DNA from 3 places in the Kitasatospora sp. NPDC004531 genome. Region 1 is predicted to be linked to each of the others. Evidence: riboswitches for the same ligand, from Rfam matches in the RefSeq annotation. Region 1 holds a riboswitch; each other region holds the start of a gene.

Evidence for each region. A riboswitch is a leader RNA that binds a small molecule or an ion and turns the genes downstream of it on or off. The one in region 1 is predicted to bind cyclic di-AMP.
Region 2: it holds a riboswitch for cyclic di-AMP, as region 1 does, so the genes downstream of both, ACWEMJ_RS29570 (transglycosylase family protein) here and ACWEMJ_RS22705 (transglycosylase family protein) in region 1, are expected to answer to the same signal.
Region 3: it holds a riboswitch for cyclic di-AMP, as region 1 does, so the genes downstream of both, ACWEMJ_RS05030 (transglycosylase family protein) here and ACWEMJ_RS22705 (transglycosylase family protein) in region 1, are expected to answer to the same signal.

Annotation. Positions count from the first base shown of each region.
Region 1 covers NZ_JBSGDD010000060.1:11,606-19,262, reverse strand. Annotated here, with positions in the region: gene ACWEMJ_RS22725 (glycoside hydrolase family 13 protein) at 1-283, shown strand, start outside; gene ACWEMJ_RS22720 (LacI family DNA-binding transcriptional regulator) at 285-1,331, shown strand; gene ACWEMJ_RS22715 (AMP-dependent synthetase/ligase) at 1,388-3,388, opposite strand; gene ACWEMJ_RS22710 (hypothetical protein) at 3,491-3,691, opposite strand; gene ACWEMJ_RS22705 (transglycosylase family protein) at 3,811-5,112, opposite strand; cyclic di-AMP (ydaO/yuaA leader) riboswitch at 5,097-5,270, opposite strand; gene ACWEMJ_RS22700 (hypothetical protein) at 5,751-7,657, shown strand, end outside.
Region 2 covers NZ_JBSGDD010000105.1:12,960-20,616, forward strand. Annotated here, with positions in the region: gene ACWEMJ_RS29550 (Ppx/GppA phosphatase family protein) at 1-319, opposite strand, end outside; partial or broken gene ACWEMJ_RS29555 (DUF501 domain-containing protein) at 469-981, opposite strand; gene ACWEMJ_RS29560 (FtsB family cell division protein) at 1,014-1,451, opposite strand; gene eno (phosphopyruvate hydratase) at 1,557-2,846, opposite strand; gene ACWEMJ_RS29570 (transglycosylase family protein) at 3,076-3,795, opposite strand; cyclic di-AMP (ydaO/yuaA leader) riboswitch at 3,799-3,986, opposite strand; gene ACWEMJ_RS29575 (cytochrome P450 family protein) at 4,238-5,482, opposite strand; gene ACWEMJ_RS29580 (SDR family NAD(P)-dependent oxidoreductase) at 5,635-6,054, shown strand; gene ACWEMJ_RS29585 (MazG family protein) at 6,061-7,059, opposite strand; gene ACWEMJ_RS29590 (JmjC domain-containing protein) at 7,102-7,657, opposite strand, start outside.
Region 3 covers NZ_JBSGDD010000006.1:117,865-125,521, reverse strand. Annotated here, with positions in the region: gene ACWEMJ_RS05050 (tyrosine-protein phosphatase) at 1-610, shown strand, start outside; gene ACWEMJ_RS05045 (hypothetical protein) at 669-1,331, shown strand; gene ACWEMJ_RS05040 (MFS transporter) at 1,369-2,739, opposite strand; gene ACWEMJ_RS05035 (MFS transporter) at 2,837-4,090, opposite strand; cyclic di-AMP (ydaO/yuaA leader) riboswitch at 4,487-4,655, shown strand; gene ACWEMJ_RS05030 (transglycosylase family protein) at 4,659-5,834, shown strand; gene ACWEMJ_RS05025 (CapA family protein) at 5,857-6,786, opposite strand; gene ACWEMJ_RS05020 (AurF N-oxygenase family protein) at 7,145-7,657, opposite strand, start outside.

The DNA of each region.
Region 1 (7,657 bases):
TGACCCGACCTCGACGCTGGAGCTGTACCGCTCCGCGCTGGCCGTCCGCCGCGCGCAGCCCGCGCTCGGCGCCGGCACCGAGGTCGAGTGGCTGGCCGCCCCCGAGGGCGTGCTGATGTTCCGTCGCGAGGCCGCCGAAGGGTCGTTCGTGTGCACCGTGAACGTCACCGGCGAGGCCGTCCGGATCCCGGCGCCCGGCCGGCTGCTGCTGTCCTCCGCCGAACCGGTCGAGGCGGAGCAGGTCGAACTGCCCGCCGACAGCACCACGTGGTGGGCGGTCTGAGATGGCCGCAGTAGGCTCTGGGATCGTGACTACGGCGCGACTCTCCGACATCGCGGCGCAGGCGGGGGTCAGCGAAGCCACCGTCAGCCGCGTACTCAACGGTAAGGCGGGCGTCTCCGCGACCACCCGGCAGACGGTGCTGGCCGCGCTCGACGTGCTCGGCTACGAACGGCCCACCAGGCTGCGCCAGCGCAGCGCCGGGCTGATCGGACTGATCACCCCGGAGCTCAGCAACCCCATCTTCCCGGCGCTCGCCCAGGTCATCGAGCAGGTGCTCAGCCGGCACGGCTACACGCCGGTGCTGTGCACCCAGACCCCGGGCGGCTCCACCGAGGACGAACTCGTCGAGATGCTGGTCGAACGCGGCGTCGCGGGCATCGTGTTCGTCTCCGGGCTGCACGCCGACACCACCGCCGACCACGACCGGTACGCCAAACTGTCCGGTCGGCAGGTGCCGTTCGTGCTGATCAACGGCTACAGCGAGAAGATCGCCGCGCCGTTCATCTCGCCGGACGACCGGGCCGCGATGTGGATGGCCGTGCAGCACCTGGTCGAACTCGGCCACGACCGGATCGGGCTGGCGGTCGGGCAGAAGCGCTTCGTCCCCGTGCTGCGCAAGATCGAAGGCTTCACCGCCGCGCTCCAGCAGCTCACCGGGCGCACCGCCGAGGAAGCCGCCGACCTGGTCCACCACACGCTGTTCAGCGTGGAGGGCGGGCACGCCGCCGCGCAGGCGCTGCTCGACAAGGGCTGCACCGCGATCGTCTGCGGCTCCGACATGATGGCGCTCGGCGCGATCCGCGCGGTGCGGCAGCGCGGGCTGTCGGTGCCGCAGGACGTCTCGGTGGTCGGGTTCGACGACTCGCCGCTCATAGCGTTCACCGAGCCGCCGCTGACCACCGTGCGGCAGCCGGTCGAGGCGATGGCGACGGCGGCCGTGGACGCGCTGCTGGAGGAGGTCGGCGGAAACCCGGCGCAGCGCTCCGAGTTCATGTTCCAGCCGGAGCTGGTGATGCGCGGGTCCACGGGTTCCGGGCCGCGCAACTGACCGTTGGCGTTGGCGAATCGCGGCCCTCGCTCCTCGCGGAGCGGGGGCCGCGTCGTTCAGCTGTAGAGCTGTTCGAGGTCGCGGCGGTAGGCGGTGAGGACGGCCTGCCGGCGGACCTTGAGGGACGGGGTGAGCAGGCCGCGCTCCTCGGTGAAGTCGCCGCCGACCACGCGCGCCCGGCGGATCGACTCGGCGCGCGAGACGGTCGAGTTGACCCCACGCAGCGCCTCGGCGAGCGAGGCCAGCACGGCGGGGTGGGCGGGGACGGCGCTGGTCACGTCCACGGCCGGGGCGGCGGCGGGGGTCGGGGTGGCGGCGGGGGTCGGCGGGTTCAGGCGCAGGAACTGCTCCACGGCCTCCGGGTCGAGGGTGATCAGCGCGCCGACGTACGGGCGGCCGTTGCCGACCACCAGGCACTGGCTGATCAGCGGGTGGGCGCGCAGCCGGTCCTCCAGCGGGCCGGGGGAGACGTTCTTGCCGCCGGAGGTCACCAGGATCTCCTTCTTGCGGCCGGTGATGGTCAGGTAGCCGTCGTCGTCGAGGCGGCCCAGGTCGCCGGTGGCGAACCACTGGGCGCGGTCGGGGCGGCGGGCGGGGTCGGCCTGGTGCGCGGGGTCGGGCTGGTGGGTGGTGTCGGTTCGGTGGGCGCGGTCGGCGCCCAGCTCGTGGTAGCCGTCGAAGAGCTGGCCGCCGCTCAGGAGCACCTCGCCGTCGTCGGCGATCCGCACCGCGCTGCCCGGTACCGGCGGGCCCACGGTGCCCGGGCGGGGCCGCAGCGGCGGGTTCACGGTGGACGGGCCGGTGGTCTCGGTCAGCCCGTAGCCCTCGTAGACCAGCACGCCCGCGCCGGCGAAGAACAGCAGCAGTTCCGGGTCGATCGAGGAGCCGCCGCTGATCGCGTACCTGATCCGCCCGCCCATCGCCTGCCGCACCCGGCGGTACACCAGGGCGTCGTACAGGCCGTGGGCGAGGCGCAGCGACAGCGGCGCCGGGCTGCCCTCGCCCGCCAGCGCGGCGAGTTCGGCGCGGGCGTAGCGGACGGCGACCTCCGCCGCCCGGTCGAAGACCCGCACCGCGCCCTTCGCCTGCGCCTCGGCCCGGCCCAACTGGTGGATCTTCTCGAACAGGTAGGGCACGCCGACCAGGAAGGTGGCGCCGAACGCGGCCAGGTCGGGCCGGAGTTCGGCGGGTTTCAGGGACGGGCTGTGGCCGAACCGGATCCGGCCGAACACGCAGGTCACCTGGATCATCCGGCCCAGCACGTGGGCCAGCGGCAGGAACAGCAGGGTGGACGGGGCCTCGCCGGTCGCCGCGCTGAACACCGGCTCCAGCAGGGCGTGGCAGTTCGCCGCCTCGGTGAGGAAGTTGGCGTGCGTCAGTCGGCAGCCCTTGGGGTGGCCGGTGGTGCCGGAGGTGTAGATCAGGGTGGCCTCGGACTCCGGGCGAAGTGCCTGCCTGCGCCGCGTCAACTCCTCGGCGGGGACGGCCTTTCCGAGCTCGGCGAGGGCGGCGAGGGCGTTCTCGTCCAGTCGCCACAGCGGCACCGTGCCGCCGGTGCGGGCGATCGCCACGGTCAGCGCCTCGGTGGTGCCGGCGTCCTCCGCGACCGCCAGCACCGCGTCCGAGTCGCGCAGGATCCACTCGGCCTGCTCGACGGCGGCGGTCGGGTACACCGGAACCAGGCAGGCGCCGGCCGCCCAGGCCGCGAAGTCCAGCAGCGTCCACTCGTAGCGGGTGCGGGACATCAGCACGATGCGCCCGCCCGGCCGCACCCCTGCCGCGATCAGGCCGCGGGCGGTGGCCGCCACCTCGTCCGCGAACTGCCGGGCCGTCACCCGCTGCCAGCCGCCGTCCGCGGTGCGCCTGGTCAACACCTCGGCGTCGGGGGCGAGTTCGGCGTTGCGGAAGGGCAGGTCGGCGAGGCTGCCGGCGTCCGGCGGCGGGGCCAGCGGCGGGGTGCGGGCCTCGACGACGCGGCCGTTCGCGCGCCGCACTTCGACGGGGGCGCGGTCGCGCAGGTGCTCGGCGCGGGCGGCACGGGTGAGGGGGTGTGCCATCAGCGAACTCCCTTGGGTGGGGTGAGGGTTCGCCCAGGGTAGGGACTTCGCTGATGACTTACCAGACGGTAAGTTCTTTGGCGGGCAAGGGGTTTGGCGCGGTCATCCTTCTTCGGCCGAGGGGGCGGGCCCGGTGAAGCGCTCGCCGTCGCGGCTGCCGCCGGTGCGGGCCTGGGTGCGGCGGTCGGTGGCGAGGTAGTCGCGCAGCAGCAGCTCCACCGCGTCCTGCGGGCTGCTCGCGCCGAGGCGGATCATCGCCTCCAGGGCGAGGTCGGCGTCCAGGGTGATGGTCAGTTTCGACATTGCTCCGCTTCCAGGGGTCGGCGGCACAGCCCTTCGGGGGTGAGGATAGGCGGCTGCCCCCGGAGCCGACCAGGTCTCCGGGGGCAGCGGTGTTCCGCCGTGCGGGGTGTTGCGAGGCGTCAGACGCGACCCGCGAAGTCCGGCGCCCAGTTGGCGACGGTCTCGGTGCGCACGCCCGACTTCGGGTTCGCGGCCTCGACGTACTTGCCGTCGCCGATGTAGATCGCCACGTGGTAGACGCCCGAGTTGGCGCCGTTGTTCGACCAGAACAGCAGGTCGCCCGGCTGCAGGTTGTTCAGCGACACCCGGGTCGAGTAGTCGGCCTGGTCGGCGGCGACCCGCGGCAGGCTGATGCCGGCCTGGCGGAACGCGGCCTGGGTCAGACCCGAGCAGTCCCAGCCGCCGTTGCCGGTGCCGCCGTAGATGTACGGCTGGCCGACCTTGGACAGCGCGAAGTCGATCGCCGCGGCCTTCGAACCGGTCGCCTTGGAGGCGGCGGTGGTGCTGGTCGTGGTGGTCGTGGTGGTCGCCGTGGTGGCGCTCTTGGCGGGGGCGCTCTTCGCGGGGGTGCTGGGCTTGGCCGGGGTGCTGGGCTTGGGGGCCGGGGCGGTGGAGCGGTTGCTCTTCCAGGTGGAGCTGTTGGAGGAGGACTTGGCGGCCGGCGCGGAGTCCTTGGCCGGGGCCTCGGCGACCGCGACGTTGCCGAGCGCCAGCTGCTGACCCGGGTAGATCATGTCCGGGCCCTCGGTGAGAACGTCGCGGTTCAGGTCGTACAGCTTCTGCCAGCCGCCCTCGACGTGCTGGCGCTGCGCGATGGCGGACAGCCAGTCGCCCGCCACCACGGTGTAGCTGCCGTCGGCCTTGGCGGCCTGCGGGGCGGCCTGCGGGCGGCTCTGGGCCTGGTGCTGCTGCTGGGCCTGCGGCTGCTGCTGCTTCGGGGCCTGGCTCTGCTGCTGGGCCTGCGGCTGGGCGGCGGGCTTCTGCGCGGCGTCCTGCGAACCGGAGGACTTGGCGGAGGTGTCGACCTGCGGGGCCTCGCCGCCCTTGGTCAGGCCGGCCTGGATCGAGCACACCGGCCAGGCGCCGGGGCCCTGGGAGGCGAGTACCTTCTCGGCGACGGCGATCTGCTGGTCCTTGGAGGCCAGGTCGGCGCGCGCGGCGTACGCGGTGCCGCCGAACTCCGCCCAGGTGGAGGCGGTGAACTGGAGGCCGCCGTAGAAGCCGTTGCCGGTGTTGATGGACCAGTTGCCGCTGGACTCGCACTGGGCGACCTTGTCCCAGGTGGCCACCGAGGCGGCGGAGGCGGTGCCGGCGGTCAGGCAGGGGATCGAGAGGCCGATGCCGACCACACCGGTGGTGGCGATCAGACGGCGGGCGCGCTTGGCGCTGACGGGCAGCATGAAGATGCGTTCCTCTCCCACGCCTGCGAGGTGAGCTGTCGGATTCGGGCCGGAGTTGCCCGGCCGCGCGCACCTCTCGGCGCGCCCGGCTTCACCCCAAGCCCCGGACCGGTCCGTCAGGACCGCCCCAGGGCGACTTACCTGGTTCCCCCGCCCCTGCCGCGGTGCGTTTCGCATGAGCCGGTCCGCCCGGCGGCAGGATTCGGCGTTCCGGGCGAACTGGGTCCGTGTGTCCACGAACGTGGGCAGGAGATTAAGCGGATTTAAGGAGAATTCGCAAATGCCTGTGACCGGCCTCACTGCGGCCGAAAAATATGATCAAGGAGTTTCCGGTGAACTCTCGTGCGCATGGTGAGAACTGCTGTGCCGTCAGGGAGTTGGCGATCTTGTGTCCGTTTTGGGTGGCTATGCCGCCAGGTGAGTAAATGTTCGCCTTGGTGGCGTTTGTGATCGGGTCCGTGGCGCGATCCGAAAGGTTCTGTCCTTCTGCTGCGACGGGCCGCGGAAATGTGCGCGCGGACGCTTTCTGCCGAACTGGCGGATGACGGTACGTCAGAATGCTTAACCGGTGCGGAACTCTCCTATTCTGTTCGCGCCCGCCACCTATGCTGCCCCCGACCGATTCGGAGTCCCTGCGTGCGGTTCGGGAGGCGGCCATCGTGGAGCAGTGGGAGATCGGGCGGCACCGGAGGCCGGTGCTGAGTCGGCGGCGGGTGCTGACCTGGCTGGCGGTCGGGACGGTGACGGCGGTCGGTGGGGGAGTGGTGCTGCGGCAGTCGTTGGCGGGGGCGACGGTGGCGGCCGGGCCGCGCGGGGTGGACGACGGCGGGCGGAAGTGGTCGGACGCCAAGGGGTGGGGTGGGAAGGCGCCCGGGCCCGGGAGCGCGGTGCGGATCGCGGACAGGGTGGTGCTGGACGCCGACGCCCGGGTCGGCTCGCTGCTGATCGAAGCGTCGGGTTCGCTGGTGTTCGCCAAGGACCGGTCGCTGACCCTGGAGAGCGCGGGCAACGTCGAGGTGCGCGGGGTGCTGGCGCTGGCCCCGGAGACGGCGCACACGCACACGCTGCGCTTTCCCGGGATCGACGAACGGCGCTTCCAGGGCGGCGGCATGACCGTCGTCGACACCGACACCGGCCTGTGGGTCACCGGCAGCGGCTACCTGCGGCTCGACGGCGCGCCCCGGACCGCCTGGGTGCGGGCCGCCGGGGAGTTGAGGGCCGGTGAGACCACGCTGCGGCTGGCCGCCGCGCCCGAGGGCTGGCAGGCGGGCGACGAGCTCGCCGTCACGCCGACCGCGCCGCCGTCCACCGAGGACTTCTCCACCGCGTACGACCTGGTGACGGTGCAGCGGATCGACGGCCGGGACGTCACCCTGGCCGCGCCGCTCCAGCATGCCCACCCGCGGGTGGTCCTCGGTGGTGGCCTCACGCTCGGCGCGGAGGTGCTGAATTTGACCCGCAACGTCCGGGTCGAGGGCACCGAGCAGGGCCGTGCGCACGTCCACCTGACGTCCAGCCGCCCGGCCGACGTCCGGCACGCGGTGCTGAGCCGGCTCGGGCCGCGCGCGGAGGGGAAGGACAGCTGGAACGGGAAGCCCGTCACCGAACCGGTGCTCGGCCGGTACGGGCTGCACTTCCACATGCTGCAGGAAGCCTCGCGCGGCACCGTCGTCGAGGGCGTGGTGGTCCGCGACGCCGGCAGCCACGCGTTCGTGCCGCACATGAGCCACGGCATCACGTTCCGCGGCTGCATCTCCCACCAGACCTGGGAGGACGCGTACTGGTGGGACGGCCCGAGCGACACCCGCAACCCGCAGGGGCCGTCGAACGACATCACGTACGAGGGGTGCGTCGCCTCCCGCACCGTCTTCGAGCCGAACCGGCGCGGCTACCGGCTGACCGGGTTCAGCCTCGGCGCGGGCACCGGCTCGACGGCCCGCGACTGCGTGGCGGTCGGCGTGCAGGGCGCCACCGGGGCGTCCGGGTACGAGTGGCCGGAGAACAGCGAGGGGGTGTGGACGTTCGAGAACTGCCTGGCGCACAACAACCTGGAGAACGGCGTCTTCGTCTGGCTGAACGCCGAGCACCACCACACCGTCACCCGGTTCGCCGCGTACCACAACGGGGGCTGGGGCATCGAGCACGGCGCCTACCTGAACGACTTCGACTACACCGCCTCGGTGCTGTACGGCAACGCCGCCGGCGGGATCGCCCTGCACGCGCTCGGCCGCGACAAGGGGACGGTGCTCGACGGGCTGCTGATCGACGCCGCCGGACAGTCCGACTACGCGGTGGCCACGCTCAAGCACCAACTCGACGGCGAGACGGTGGTGTTGAGCCGCAGTCGACTGACCGGGTACCGCAAGGCGGGGGTGGCGTTCCGGGCCACCCCGGACGGCAGGCCCGACGACATCGCGGTGCTGGACTGCGAGTTCGGCGACGGGCCCGAGCTGTGGCTCGACCCGGAGGCTCCCGCGCCCGAGCGGATCCTGTTCCGCAAGGCCGGGCAGTCGCAGACCGTCGCGCTCGCCAAACCGGCGCCCGGGCTCGCCCCCGGGCCGTGGAA
Region 2 (7,657 bases), on a different contig from region 1:
CCAGGATCTCCTTGACGCCGGCGGTGAACTCGGCGGCGTTCTCGGCGTCCCGGGAGGCCGAGGTGGCGACCATCCGGATCCGCTCCGGGCCGACCCCGTAGGCGGCGATGACCTCCGCGTACTCGCGGCAGGCCGCGAAGGTGCGGGCCAGTGCCTCGGGGTGCAGCCGGCCGGTCCGGTCGACGCCCTGGCCGAGCCGGACGATCAGCATCCGGCGGTCGAGGTCGGTGATCTCCCCGGTCTCCGGATCCAGGTCGGCGATCAGCAGGCGGATCGAGTTGGTGCCGCAGTCGATCGCGGCGACCCGGGTGGTGCTCACGACTCGTCACCCTCCACTGCGTCCTCGGCGGCCTCGGCGTCCCCGGCGGCCTTGCGGGCGGCGGCGCGCTCGGCGGTCAGCGCCTCCTTGGCGGCGATCGTCGCGGCGTGGTCCTCGGCCTTGGCGCGGTTGCGGGCGACCCGCTCACCGGCGGCCTCGACCTCGGCCGGGCTGACGCACGGGCCCTTGGCCCACCAGTCCTCCAGCATGCCGATCGCCTCGTCGCCGAGCGGGTTGACGCCCTCGCCGGCCGCCAGCGAGTGGCCGACCAGCACGTGCAGGCACTTGACCCGGTCGGGCATGCCGCCGGCGCTGGGGAAGCCCTCCAGCACCTCGATGGCGTCCCGGCGGGCGATGTAGTCCTCGTGCGCGGCCCGGTAGGCGGCGGCCAGCTCCGGGTCCTCGGCGAGCCGGGCGGTCTGCTCCTTCATCACGCCGTCCGCCTCCAGGGTGCCGATCAGCGAGGCGGCCTTGGGGCAGGTCAGGTAGTAGAGCGTCGGGAACGGCGTGCCGTCGGGCAGCCGGGGCGCGGTCTCCACCACGTCCGGGTTGCCGCACGGGCAGCGGTGCGCGACGGAGCGCAGGCCGCGCGGGACCCGGCCGAGCTGGGCGGCGATCGCGGCGACGTCTTGGTCGGAGACAGGAGGGTTCTGGTGGCTCATCAGCAGTCTGTTCGTCAGGTGGGGGGCGGGTGTCAGGGTGCCGCGGGCGGGGCGGCGAGTGCGGTGTCGGCGGCGTCCACCGAGTCCCAGAAGGCGGAGTACCAGGGGCGGGCGGCCTTGGGCCGGCCGGCGCCGTCCGAGGAGGACTGCTTGTCGCCCGGCGCGGGCGGCGGGGCCACCGACACGAACGGGGTCTCGCCCGGCAGCGCGTAGTGCAGCCGCTCCCGGGCCTGGGCCTTGACGTACTCCGGGTCCTGCCAGCGGGCCTTGGCCCGGCGCAGTTCGTCGACCTGCTGGCGGGCGTGTTCGGCCTTGGCCCGCTGATCGGCGATCTCCGCGCGCTGCGCGATGTACTGCCGGGTCGGGTAGGCGAGTATCGCCACCAGCGAGCACAGGACGAGCACCAGCACGGTGGCCCGGCTGGTGAAGCGCGGGCGCGCCGCCAGTCCGGGGATCCTCCACTTGGCCATCTGGTCGCCCCTCCTGCGCATGCCGGTGCCCCGGCCCACCCTACGCGGTGGAGGCCGGGGCACCGGTCACAACAGGCTCAGCGGCTGGATCAGCCCTTGCTGTGCTTACTTGTCCGCGGAGCGGAAGCGCGGGAACGCGCCGCGGCCCGCGTACTCGGCGGCGTCGTCGAGGATCTCCTCGATGCGCAGCAGCTGGTTGTACTTGGCGACGCGCTCGGAGCGGGCCGGGGCTCCGGTCTTGATCTGGCCGCAGTTGGTGGCGACGGCGAGGTCGGCGATGGTGACGTCCTCGGTCTCGCCGGAGCGGTGCGACATCATGCAGCGGTAGCCGTTGCGCTGGGCCAGCTCGACGGCGTCCAGGGTCTCGGTGAGCGAGCCGATCTGGTTGACCTTCACCAGCAGCGCGTTGGCGGTGCCGGTCTCGATGCCCTTGCGCAGGCGCTCCGGGTTGGTGACGAACAGGTCGTCGCCGACCAGCTGGACCTTGTCGCCGAGCTTGTCGGTGATGGCCTTCCAGCCGTCCCAGTCGGACTCGTCCAGCGGGTCCTCGATGGAGACCAGCGGGTAGGCGGCGACCAGCTCGGCGTAGTACTCGACCAGCTCGGCGGCCGACAGCGGCTTGCCCTCGAACTGGTAGGCGCCGTCCTTGTAGAACTCGGAGGCGGCGACGTCCAGGGCGAGCGCGACGTCCTTGCCCGGGGTGTAGCCGGCCTTCTTGATGGCCTCGGTGATGAGGTCCAGGGCCTCGCGGTTGGAGTCCAGGTTCGGGGCGAAGCCGCCCTCGTCGCCCAGGCCGGTGGACAGCCCGCGCTCCTTCAGCACGCCCTTGAGGGTGTGGTAGACCTCGACGCCCCAGCGGACGGCCTCGGAGAAGGACTCCGCGCCGATCGGGGCGATCATGAACTCCTGGATGTCGACGTTGGAGTCCGCGTGCGAGCCGCCGTTGAGGATGTTCATCATCGGGACGGGCAGCACGTGGGCGTTCGGGCCGCCCAGGTAGCGGAACAGCGGCAGGTCGCTGGCCTCGGAGGCGGCGTGCGCGACGGCCAGCGAGACGCCGAGGATGGCGTTGGCGCCGAGCGAGGACTTGTCCGGGGTGGCGTCCAGGTCGAGCATGGCCTGGTCGATCAGGCGCTGCTCGGTGGCGTCGTAGCCGACCAGCTCCGGGCCGATCTGCTCGATGACGGCCAGCACGGCCTTCTCGACGCCCTTGCCGAAGTAGCGGTTCTTGTCGCCGTCGCGGAGCTCCAGCGCCTCGAAGGCGCCGGTGGAGGCGCCCGAGGGGACAGCCGCACGACCGGTGCTGCCGTCGTCGAGACCGACCTCGACCTCGACCGTGGGGTTGCCGCGGGAGTCGAGGATCTCACGGGCTACGACGACATCAATGGACGGCACGAGGCATCTCCTAGCGGAAGCGGATGTGTGGTCGTTACGCCCAGAGCCTAGCCGCAGACATCCCCGCGGCCACGCCCGGCCGGGCTCCGTCTCACCGTGTGGCCCGGCTACTCACTGGTAGTTCACCTGTTTGCCCGCCGCCGGATCGCTCCGGACGGCGCGAACTGTGCTGCGCGCGCCCGGAGCGGACGGATCATCGGTCGGGCCGGCGCCGGACCGGCCGCGGGGGTCAGAGCGAGAGCACCTGGCCGGGGACGATCAGGTCGGGGTTGCCGCCGATCACGTTGCGGTTCGCCTGGAACAGCTTCTCCCAGCCGCCGGACAGGTGCTGCCGGTCGGCGATCTGGGACAGCGTGTCGCCCTGCCGCACCGTGTAGGTGCCGCCGAGGGCCTGCGAGGTGGTGGCCGGCTTCGGCGACTTGTAGCTCTGCTGCGGCTGCTGCGCCTTGGGAGCCTGCTGCTGCGCCTTCGGCTGGGCCTTCGGCGTCTTGGTGGCCTTGGTCGACTGCTGCTGCGGCGCGGTGGAGCGCTGCTCCGAGCGGGAGGCGGTGTCCTGGGAGCCGCTGCCGCCGCCCTTGGTCAGGCCGGCCTTGACCGAGCAGACCGGCCAGGCGCCGGGGCCCTGGGAGGCGAGCACCTTCTCGGCCACCGAGATCTGCTGGGCGCGGCTGGCCTGGTCGGCGCGGGAGGCGTACTGGGCGCCGCCGTAGGCACGCCAGGTGGAGGAGGAGAACTGCAGGCCGCCGTAGTACCCGTTGCCGGTGTTGATGGACCAGTTGCCGCCGCTCTCGCACTGGGCGACCTTGTCCCAGGTGGAGGCGGGCGCGGCCGCCGCGCCGGTGGCGGACAGCAGCGGCAGGGCCAGGCCCACGGAGGCCACGCCGGCTGCGGCGACGGCCTTCTCGGCCTTGGTGCTACGACGATGGCGGCCGGAACCGGTGAACAGCATGGGACTTCCTCTCCGCACGCCTGCGAGGTGAGCTGTCGGGTTCGGACCGGGAGGCTGGCCCGGCCGCCGGGGAGTCGGGACGCGACTGCTGCGTCCGCTCCCGGGCGGCTTCACCCCGAGCCGTCAAAACTGCGACGGCGTTCACACCTTGGGTCCCCCGCTCCTGTCCGAATTCCTGGTCGGTGTCCCGAGGACGCGGCGGACAGGACTCGGCGTGCCGCGATCGGGGCCCACAGCTGCGGGCAAATCGGAGAGTAAGCAGACCTGATGAGCAATCACAAGCTCATATATCCACCATCACGCCGAAATTACGGACCTTCACTTCTCGTGCACAAACCGTCCACGTATGTCCGTATTGCCCGGGGCGGGGGCGCACCGCGCGCCCCTGGCAGGGGAGTTGGCGGTCACGGACCGGAGCTGGGCGGCGGCGGTCGAAACCGGGTCAGCGGGGCGTGAAGGAGACCGGGAGTTCGCGCAGCCCGCGCATGATCAGGCCGCCGCGCCAACGGAGTTCGGCCGGGTCGGCGGCGAGCTGGAGATCCGGCAGCCGTGTCAGCAGTGTGCCGATCGCGCGCTGCCCTTCGAGCCGGGCCAGCGGCGCGCCGATGCAGTAGTGGATGCCGTGTCCGAAACCCAGGTGCGGATTGTCCGCGCGGGCCAGGTCGAGGGTGTTCTCCGCCGCGAACCGGGCCGGGTCGCGGTCGGCGGCGGCCAGCACCACCAGCACCGGGTCGCCCACCGGGATGTCCACCCCGCCGATGCTCAACGGCCGGGTGGCGAACCGCCAGGTGGCCAGCTCCACCGGGCCGTCGTAGCGCAGCAGTTCCTCGATGCCGGTCTCCAGCAGGCCGGACTCGCCGCGCTCCAACGAGCCCTGGAGCAGGGCGCGTTGGCCGGGGTTGCGGAAGAGGGCGAACAGTCCGTTTCCGACCAGGTTGATGGTGGTCTCGAAGCCGGCGAAGAGCAGGATGAAGGCCATCGCCGCGGCCTCGTTCTCGCTGAGGTGCTCGCCGTGGTCACTGGCCCGGATCAGGCCGGAGATCAAGTCGTCGCCCAGGTCGGCCCGTTTGCGGTGGATCAGGTCGGCCAGGTAGGCGCGGATCTGCTTGACGGCCCGGCCCACTCCCCCGCGCTTGCCGCCGGTGTGGCGGATCATCATGCCCGCCCAGTCGCGGAGTTCGTCCTGGTCCTCGGCGGGGACGCCCAGCAGGTCGCAGATCGCGTAGATCGGCAGCGGGAAGGCGAACTCGTGGATCAGGTCGGCCTCGCCGCGCCCCGCGAAGGAGTCGATCAGGCGGTCGGTGAGCTGCTGCACCCGCGGCTCGAACTCGGCGACCCGGCGCGGGGTGAAGGCCTTCGACACCAGGCGGCGCAGCCGGGTGTGGTCCGGCGGGTCGATGTTCAGCAGGTGCGTCATCAGGTCGGCCTGGCGCTCGCCCGGGATGCCCACCCGGCCGGTGCGGTGGGCCTGTTCGCTGTGGTGCGCGGGGTTCTTGGAGAGCCGGGAGTCGGCGAGCGCCTGCCGGGCGTCCGCGTACCGGGTGACCAGCCAGGCCTCCACCCCGCTGGGCAGCGTGGTGCGGTGCACCGGGGAGTGCTCGCGCAGCCAGGCGTACGCGGGGTACGGGTCGGCGGCGAAGTCCCAGGTGAAGAGTTGCGGGTGGGCGTCGTGGGGCTGATCTGGCATGTCTTGACCGTATCTGGAACCGCCGTCGCGTGAATCCGGTCACCTGGCGGGTAATCCCTGTTGCGGAGCGTCGGGGCGAGCCTACGATCCTCCAGAACCACGGTGGGCGGCGTGCGGACCGCCCTCGGTTCCGCTCGGAAGGGGAGCAGGCCATGCGAGTAGCCGGTGCAGTGGTGGTCATCGCGGTGCTCGACGGGGGCGAGGGGGCCGATCTGGCCCGCCGGCTCTCCGCCGCCGGGGCGGCGGGCCTGCTGATCGCCGATCTCCGGCCCGGGGTCGCCGAGGACCTGGCCGCCGAACTCGACCGTCCGGGCTGCCCGGTGGTCGGGGTCTCGGGGGACGTGCACCACCCGGCGGACATCGCCGCGCTGGTGGACACCGCCGTCAAGCACCTCGGCCCGATCGACCTGTTCGCCGTCGCGGGCCCGGACGGCGAGCGGATCGTGCAGCTCGCCGATCTGCCCCGGCACCTGGACCCGCTGGCCGAGCTGCTGGCGCTGATCGGCGAGGCGATCGGCGAGGTCGTCCCGGCGCAGCGCCGCCCGGTGTCGGACGTGCCGCTGGCCGGCTGACGGCGGTCAGTCCGTCTCGGGCAGGCCCTCCGCGGCGCGGACCGCGCGGCGGTAGCGGCGGGCCGCCGCGCGCAGCGCCGCGTCCACGTCCACGCCCCGGTCGTGGGCGCGCTGGGCGATCGCCAGCAGCAGCTCGCCGGCCGAGTCGGCGGTGAGTTCGGCGGGCAGTTCGTACGGGGCGTCGGGGACGGCGGTGAACCCCGCGCGGCGGACCCGGGAGACCAGCTTGGCCGCGTAGGCGAGCGCGGGCAGACCGGCCGGGACGCCGTCCAGGACGGAGTCGCGCTGCTTCTCGGCGGCCTTCAGCTGCTCCCAGTTGGCCTCGGTCTCGGCGGAGTCGCGGACGTCCACGTCGCCGAAGACGTGCGGGTGGCGGTACATCAGCTTCTCGACGATGTCGCCGGCCACGTCGTCGATGGAGAACGGGTCCTCGGGGTGCTCCTCGGCGATCCGGGAGTGGAAGAACACCTGGAGCAGCACGTCGCCGAGTTCCTCGCGCAGGGTCGGGCGGTCGTCCTCCTCGATCGCCTCGACGAGTTCGAAGGCCTCCTCGACCAGGTACTTCACCAGGCTCCGGTGGGTCTGCTCGGCGTCCCAGGGGCAGCCGCCGGGCGAGCGGAGGCGGTCCATCACGGTGACCAGGTCGAGCAGGCGGGCGCCGGGCAGGTCGTAGGAGCCGGGCAGCAGCTCGATCTCCGGGTGCTCGCCGGCCTCCTCCACCGCGATCCGGGCCAGCGCGTCGGTCAGCCCGGGGTCGCCGTCCGGGCTCTCCAGCCACACGGCGGGGGCCTCGGCGAGCAGCAGGCGGGCCAGCGCCGGGGCGGAGCCGCGCTCGACCGTGCGGGGCCGGACGCCGGCGGCGCGCAGAGCGGGCAGCTGCGGGTGGTCGGCGTCGCCGACCAGCACGGCGGGGGCCGAGCGCAGGGCCTCCCAGGCGGGCCAGCTGAGCAGGCCGGGGGCGACGCGGTGGGTGGTGGTGAGCAGGATCAGCTTCGGAGTGTCCACGCCACCGAACCTACAACGGCCGACGGGCGCTTCTCCCGGCCCTCAGGCCGCGGGCTGCAGCATCAGCTGGCGGGTGACGGCCAGCAGGTCGGCGGGGGTGAGCTCGGCGAGCAGCGACCCGGCGTGCTCGATCAGCGCGGCGGCGGCGCCGGTGAGCGCGGCGTCGTCGAGGGGGCGGCCGGGGAGCGCGAGGCTGTCGATCAGCAGGGTCTGCGCGACGGTGTACAGGTTGGCGCTGGCGGCCTCCCGGACGGTCAGCGACAGGTGGGTGGAGGGTGCGCCGTCCTCGGCGCGGGCGCGGTGGGCGAAGCCGCGCGGCACGTACAGCACCTCGCCGGGCCGCAGCACGGTCTCCAGCAGCACCTCGCCGGGGTCGCCGTCCTCCCGGTCGGGGGCCCAGTTGCCGTCGGCGGGGCCGCCGTGCACCCACCAGCGCTTGGCGCCGGAGATCTGCAGCACCAGCACGTCCGCGTCGTCGCGGTGCACGGGGCGGCCCTGGGTGCCGGGCGGGGTGTGGAACCAGAACGCCTCGACCTGCCGGCCGAGCTCGGCGGCCAGGCCGCGGGCCAGGGTGCGGACGCCTTCGTGCCACTGGTCG
Region 3 (7,657 bases), on a different contig from region 1:
GCTCCCCCGGGGAGTGCTCTACCGCTCCGGCGCATTGGACCAGCTCGCACCCGACGGCGTGCAGGCGCTGCTCGATCTCGGCGTGCGTACCGTCATCGACCTGCGCAGCACCCCGGAGGCCGCGGCCCGTCCGGACGCCCTCGCCGACAGTGGCATCCGCCACCTGCACGTCCCGGTCTTCGCCGAGCAGCGCTGGCCCCAGGAGCAGGCCGAGCTGTACCCGCTGATGGGCGAGCTCGCCGGGCGACCGACCGTCGCCGCGATCCGGGCCCTGCTGAGCGCCGAACGCCGGGCTGTTCTGGTCCACTGCGCGTCCGGCAAGGACCGCACCGGGGTGGTGGTCGCGCTGGTCCAGCGACTTCTGGGCGCCCAGGAGCCGGAGCTCGTCGCCGACTTCCTGCGCTCCAACACCGCGCTGGGACTCACCGCTCCCGCCCCCGGCGCCCCCACCCACGCCACCCGCCCGGTCACGGCCACCCTCCTGCGGCGCGCCCTGCTCTCCGTCCGTTCCCAGCACGGCACCTTCGACGACCATCTGCGCGCCCACGGCGCCCGCTCCGCGGAACTCGCCGCCCTGCACGCCGAGTTCCGCTCCGGGCAGCGACGGTAGGAGCTGCCGGCGCCACAGTGCCGACGAAGCGAAGCGCGCACCGAGCGGGGGCAGCGGCGTGAACGACACCGACAGACACCGGCCGCGCCGCCGGGCCGTCCGCGTGTCGCGCACCGGCCGCGAGGGCTCGCGCCGCTCCTCCGGCAGGTACCGTCTCCGGGTCGGCCTTCTGCTGCTGCTCTCGACCGCTGCCCTGCTGCTCATCTCCTTCCTCGGCGGGCGCGCCGTGTACGAGGCGGCGGACGACCTGACCTACCAGGCGGGTTGGCGCGGGATACCGCACCTGCGGATGGCCGTGGACGACTGCTGGGCGAACCCTGTCGTGGGACGGAAGGTGACCTTCGACTGCGCCGGTCGGGGCGGTCCGGCCGGCGCCGTCCCCGCCGAAGGCCGCCTGCGGCTGTCGACGAGCCCCGTCCGCTACTCCCCCGGCACCGTGCTGGAGGTCAACTGCGTGCCGACCGGCCGGTGTCTCGCCACCGGCCCGGGCCAAGCATTCGGGGACGGTGCCGGGTTGGCCATCGGCTGCTGGCTGTTCTCCTTCACTCCCGGCCTCGGGCTGATGGCAGTGAGCGCCCACCGCTCCACCGAGCGCCGGTCCGCCGGCGAAGCGCCCAGCGCCGGTTTCCTTGCTCGGCCCCACCTGCTCCAGGTGTGGTTCATCGTGCCGCCGGTCCTGGCCCTGCTGATGGAGATCCTCTCGATCTCCCTGGGCCCATAAGCCTCTCCGGGCCGGCCGGGTCAGCCGCGCGGGCGGGTCAGCCGCGGGGATGGGTCTCGTACATCCGCACCGCCACGGTGACGCCGGCCGCTGCCGTCAGGGCGGCCACCGCCCAGATCGCGGTCGTCACGCCGTACGCGTCGGCCAGGATGCCCGCCAACAGGGCGCCGACCGCGAAGCCGCCGTCCCGCCAGAGTCGGTAGACACCGACGGCGCGCGCCCGCCAGGCCGGGTGGGCGACGTCGCCGATGACGGCCAGCAGCGTCGGGTAGACCAGGGCGGTGCCCGCACCGAGCAGCGCCTGGGCGGCGGCCCACACCGGGAAGCTGGTCCCGACCGCCACAAGGCCGAGCGCGACGGCCTGCAGCAGCATGCCGGCGGTGATCAGGTGCTTGCGTCCGATCCGGTCCGACCACCAGCCGGTGAGCATCTGCCCCGCGCCCCAGACCGCCGGGTAGAGCGCGGCCAGGACGCCGATCCGGCCGAGCCCCAGACCGTGGGCGGCGTACAGCAGCGGGAAGATGCCCCAGGCGAGGGCGTCGTTGAGGTTGTTGACCATGCCGGCCCAACTGGCACTGGACAGCGCCCGGTCGCCGAGGCTGGTGGTGCGGGCTATTCGGGCCGTGCTGAACGCCGCCGGGTCGTCCTCGCCCGTCCGCGCACGAGCGGCGCCACCGCCCAGGGCCGCAGCCACCGAGGCCGTGCCCACCGAGGCCGCATGGGCGGCGGCCTCCGCCCGGGCGTGCTCCCGGGTCTCCCGGACGGCGGCGACCGTGAGGCCGAGGCCGAGTGCGACGTAGGCCGCGCCCAGCAGGAACGGCTGCGGGCGCAGGCCCCAGTGGGCGGCTATCGCGCCGGTGGCCGTCGCGGTGACGGCCACCGCGAGGTAGCCGGCCGCTTCGTTGAGACCCATCGCGAGCCCGCGCCGGGCCGGGCCGACCAGGTCGATCTTCATGATCACGGTGGTGGACCACGTCAGGCCCTGGTTGACGCCGAGCAGGATGTTCGCCGCGACGATCCAGCCCCAGGTCGGCCCCCAGGCCAGCATCGCCGGTATCGGCAGCGCCACCAGCCAGCCCGCGATCAGCACCGGCCTGCGCCCGTACCGGTCGGAGAGGGTGCCGGCGAAGAAGTTGGTGACCGCCTTGGTCGCGCCGAACGCCAGGATGTACGTCAGCGCGCCCGTGTAGGCGGACAGGTGGAAGACCTGGTCGGCGAGCAGCGGCAGGACCGTCCGCTCCTGGCCGAGCATGCCGCCGACCAAGGCGTTGACCGCCACCAGCAGGCCGAATTGCGCGAGGTTGGCGCGCAGCCCGAGCCGGATCGGCCGGCCTGCGGGGCCGCCGGGCGCGGTGGCGCCCGGGGCGGCCGCCGAGGGCGGCAGTGGGCGCTGGGCCGGGACGGACATGGGTGGCTCCCAGGTGGTGCGTGGATCGTGGTGCGTGGACCGGTGCGCCGCGGGCGGTGTTCGGGCGGTGGCGCGTCCTCGATCATATTCCACTCTTTCATGGATTAATGGGAGAGGCGTCGGCCGACGGCTGTGCGGGCAGCCTCCGGACGGACGGGAGGGCGAGCAGGAGCAGGGCGGCGGGCACGGCCAGCGCGGTCATCCCGAACAGCGTCCGGTGCACGCCGATCCCGTCCGAGAGCGGGCCGGCGAGTATCAGGCCGAGCGGCATCAGGGCCACCGCGATCAGGTGGTCGTAGGAGCTGACCCGGGACAGCACCTGCTCGGGTATGTGCACCTGGAGCGACGTCTCCCACAGCACGAAGCACAGGGAGACGCCGACTCCCGTGCAGGCCTCCAGCGCGGCGATCACCGCGACCGGGGCGCCGGATCCGATGATCAGCGCCTGGCAGGAGGCGACCGCCATCGCGACGGCCGCCACCGCCATCGGTCGGGCCGGTTTCAGGCGGAAGGCGCAGACGTCCCCGACGATGGATCCGAGACCGAAGGCGGTGACCACCACCGCCCAGGCGCCGGCCCCGCCCCACTCCCGGTCCGCCAGGACCGGGCCGAGCACGAAGACCGAAGGCAGCACCACCACGTGGTAGACCGCCATCGCGAGCATGCCCGACCACACCCAGGACCGCCGGCGGACCTGCTGCCAGCCCACCCGCAGCTCGGCCAGGATCCCCAGCCGCTCCGCCCGCTCCGCGACGGCCGGCCCGCCCACCGCGCCGAGTCTCGCCAGCACAGCGGCGCTGGCCGCGAAGCTCGCCGCGTCCACCAGCAGGGCGCCGCCGGGCCCGGCCAGGGCGACCAGCGCACCGGCCAGCACCGGGCCGACCACCAGCCCCGCCGAGTGGACGAAACCGCGCAGCGCATTGGCCTCGCGCAGCCGTTCACTCGACACCACCAGTGGGAGCAGCCCCGTGGAGGCGGGCAGGAAGAAGGCGTCCGCCACTCCGAAGACCACCATGAGCAGCGCCAGCACGCCGACCCGGGCCGTCCCGGTGAGCAGCAGCACCGCCACGGCCGCCTGGACCGCGCAGCGCACCAGGTCGGAGACCAGCATGATCCACTGTCTGGGTATCCGGTCGGCCCAGACTCCGCCGATCAAGGTGAACACCAGCATCGGCACCAGGCCGGCCCCGGTGACCAGTCCGACATCGGCGGCCGACCCGCCGATCGACAGCACCGCGAACGGCAGCGCCACGAACGAGACCCGGTCGCCCAGGACGGACAACGACTGACCGACGAACAGACGGGCGAACTGGCGTTCCACCCGGAGCACTTCGGGAATCAGCACAGCCACGGGCACCTCCACAGCGGGTCGGGGAAAAGTGATCACCGCGATGGTAGGAACCCGCCGGACGGCCTGTCGCGTGATTTATCCGCAACGCCGAAAATGCCCCGATTGCAATCAACTTGCTTTCACCGCAAGGCAATTGACGTCGCATCGGCCCGCAACGGCCCGAATCCGGGCGCCCGCCTTCCCTGCCTCGCGCTCCCTCAATCCCACCGATCGGCCAGAGTTGAGCAGCCGACCGTCCGACCCGGGCAGTCCGCCTCCGACGCCGTCCGGCCGACGTGACATGGCCGTGATGAGGGCGCGATGCGCTTGTGATTGCTCCGTTCGAGTGAATAGGCTCGGTCCGGCCCGCACCGCCGGGCCCCGCGCGCGGCAACGCCGAACCCTGTCCGCCGTGTTGCGGTTCGACCACCACAACCCATGGGCAGGGACGGGGGAACCAGGTACGTCGCCGCCCCCACGGCTTGGGGTGAAGCCGCCCGCACCGGATCCGACCGGCGCACGGCGGCCGGGCCAGCCTCCCGGTCCGAACCCGACAGCTCACCTCGCAGGCGTGCGGAGAGGATCGGGCATGCTCTTCACGGGTTCCGGGCGTCACCGTCGACAGAGTCAGGCGGAGAAGGCCGCCGAGCGGGCGATCGCCGCAGCGGGCGTCGCCGGCGTCGGCCTCGCCCTTCCCCTGCTCGCCGTGACGGGTGCGCAGGCCGCACCCAGCTCGGTCTGGGACCGGGTCGCCGACTGCGAGAGCGGCGGCAACTGGAGTTCCGACCCGGGCAACGGGCTGTACGGCGGGCTCCAGATCACCGCCCAGCGCTGGATCGACTACGGCGGCACCCAGTACGCCGACCTGCCCAGCGGGGCCACCCGCAGCCAGCAGATCGTGGTCGCCGAACGCATCCTGGCCACCGAGGGCCCGCAGCCGTGGGCCTCGTGCGCCGACACCGCGAACCTGCGCGCGGCGAACGCCCCCGGTGTGGTGGACGACAACGACGCGGCGGACGAGTCGGGTTCGCTGCGCGGCGCGCGCGGTGCCGCGGCCGCCAAGACCGCCGCGGACGGCACGGTCGCCGAGCCGCACGCCGCGCCGGTGTTCTCCGGCCTGCCCGGCTACGACCCGATCTACCACGTGTACTGGTACCAGAAGAACGGCGCCTGGTTCTGGACCAGTCACCAGAGCCTGTACGAGCGCTACGTGCAGCTGACGCATCCGCAGCCGCCCACGAGCACGCCGGCTCCGGGCACCGCCCCGACCGCTCCGTCCTCCCCGACGCCCTCCACCGACCCGAGCACCACCCCGGGCACCACCCCTGGCAGCACCCCGAGCCCGACCACGCCCACCACCCCCGAGAACGGCAGCACGAACGGGAACGGCAACGGCGCCGAGAACGGCAACGGCAACGGCACAGGCACGGGCACGGGCACCGACAACACCCAGGGCCAGAGCGGCGCCGGCGCCAACCCGTCGCCCACCCCGTCCACCGAGCCCAGCGGCACCCCGGGCCAGCCGTCCGCCGGCACCCCGGCCCCGAGCACGCCCACGCCCGGCACCCCGTCCGCCGACGCCCCGGCCCCGGCCGCGTCGTCGTCCCCGCAGCCGTACACCGTCGGCCCGGGCGACTCGCTCGCGAAGATCGCCCGCAGCCACGAAGTGAACGGCGGCTGGAGCGAGCTCTACAAGAGCAACCAGCAGGTGGTGGGCGAGAACCCGGACCTGATCCACCCGGGCCAGGTGCTGAACCTGGGCTGACGGCGACCCGGCCGAGCCGCCGTCACTTCGGGACGGCGGCCAGCCCGGTGCAGCCGCGCAGGCCGTCGCGACGTTGCTGGGCGGCCTTCGCGGCGCTGCCGGTCTGCGGAACGGGCACGCCCCGGCCGTCGATGTGCGCCGGGGTGAACGTTTCGCCGGTCACCCGCCCGTCGGTGGTGATGGTGAGCGTGGTGACGCCGGTTTCGTCGGAGGCGGTGTAGTTCGAGGTGCCGTACCAGAGGAAGTTGCCGAAGCCGTACGCCACGTAGGTGTTCCCGAGCATGCCCGCCCCGAGCATGGTGTGGGCGTGGGTGCCGACCACGGCGGTGGCGCCGGCCGCGGCAAGCTTCTTGGCGAGCGCGCTCTGGGCCGCGGTCGGGCAGGCCACGCCCTCGTCGCCCCAGTGCAGGTAGACCAGTACCACGGGTGCCTGCGCCTTCGCCTCGGTGACGGCGCGCAGCAGCGACCTCTCGTCGAACGCCGAGGCGATGCCGGGCTTGTGGTCGCCCGCGCGCCACTTCTGGTTGGTGAGTTCGTCGACCTGGCTCGCCGCCAGCACGGCGACCTTCGTGCCGCGCACGGTGGCGATGTGCGGCGCGAAGGCCTCGGCCGCGTCCTTGCCGATGCCGACCAGCGGGATCGGGGAGCCGGCCTTGGCGGCGAGGGTGTCGGCGAGGCCGTCGGCGCCGAAGTCGACGGCGTGGTTGTTGGCCTGGGAGAGCACGTCCACCCCGGCGTCCTTGAGCGCGGTCAGCGCCTTCGGGCTGGTGCGGAAGGTGTACGTCTTGGGTTCGGGCTTGCCGCGGCCGGTGATCGCGGTCTCCAGGTTGAGCACGGCGAGGTCGGCGGCGGACAGCGTCCGGGCGATCGGCCCGAGCGCGGTCTCGGCGGCGGGGGCGCTCAGTCGGGAGGCGGTCCGGCCCTCGAAGTGCACGTCACCGGCGAAGGCCACGGTGATGCTGCCCGCCGCGCCTTCCGAGGCCGAGGCGCTCGGAGCCGAACTCCCCGGAGCAGGACCGCTCGGAGCCGGAGCCGCGTCACTCGAAACACCCGCTCCCGCGCTCCCGGAGGGCGGGCCGACAGGTGCTCCGCTCGACTCCGCCCCGCCGCACCCGGCGACGGCGGCGAGCAGCAGGATGGCGGCAGCAACAGTGCCGATCGGCGTGCGACGCATGGTGATCCCCCCGGATCGTTCGGTGCGTCGCACTGTATCCGCACAACTCCCGCCCCGGAAGGCCGTTTCCGCACCGAACGATCACGACCGAACGATCACCCACCGGGCCACCACCGGCCGGCCGCCGGGAGCCCGCTCAGGCGATGACGCCCGCCGCGCGCAGCAGCCACCGGTTGGCGGGGCCGACCAGTCCCGCCCGGCCCAGCACGCCGATCACCTTCTGCGCCATCTCGATCTTGGTGCTGCGCCAGTGCGGGTTGGCCTTGGCGACGGCCTGGCCGACCTTGGGGTCGATGCCGACGGCGGAGTAGACCCGGGGGTGGATCAGCGCGGTGGTGGCGAAGTAGATGACCACGCCGAGGAAGAACTGCTCCCACCGCCGCTGCACGAACCCGAGGCGCTTGCGGACGAGTTCCTCGCGGGCGTAGCTGATGTGCCGGGCCTCTTCGATCACGTGGATCCGGGAGACCTGCCGGGTGAGCGGCTGGAGGGTGTCGTCGTTCATCACTTCGCGCTGGAAGGCGTCCAGGATCTCTTCGACGTACATGGTGCCGCCGAAGGTCTGGCTGTGGGTGGAGATCGCCTTGAACAGCCGTCCGAGGTTGTGGGCGACGAATCCGGTGCCGTACGCGGGAGCGCCCATCTTGGC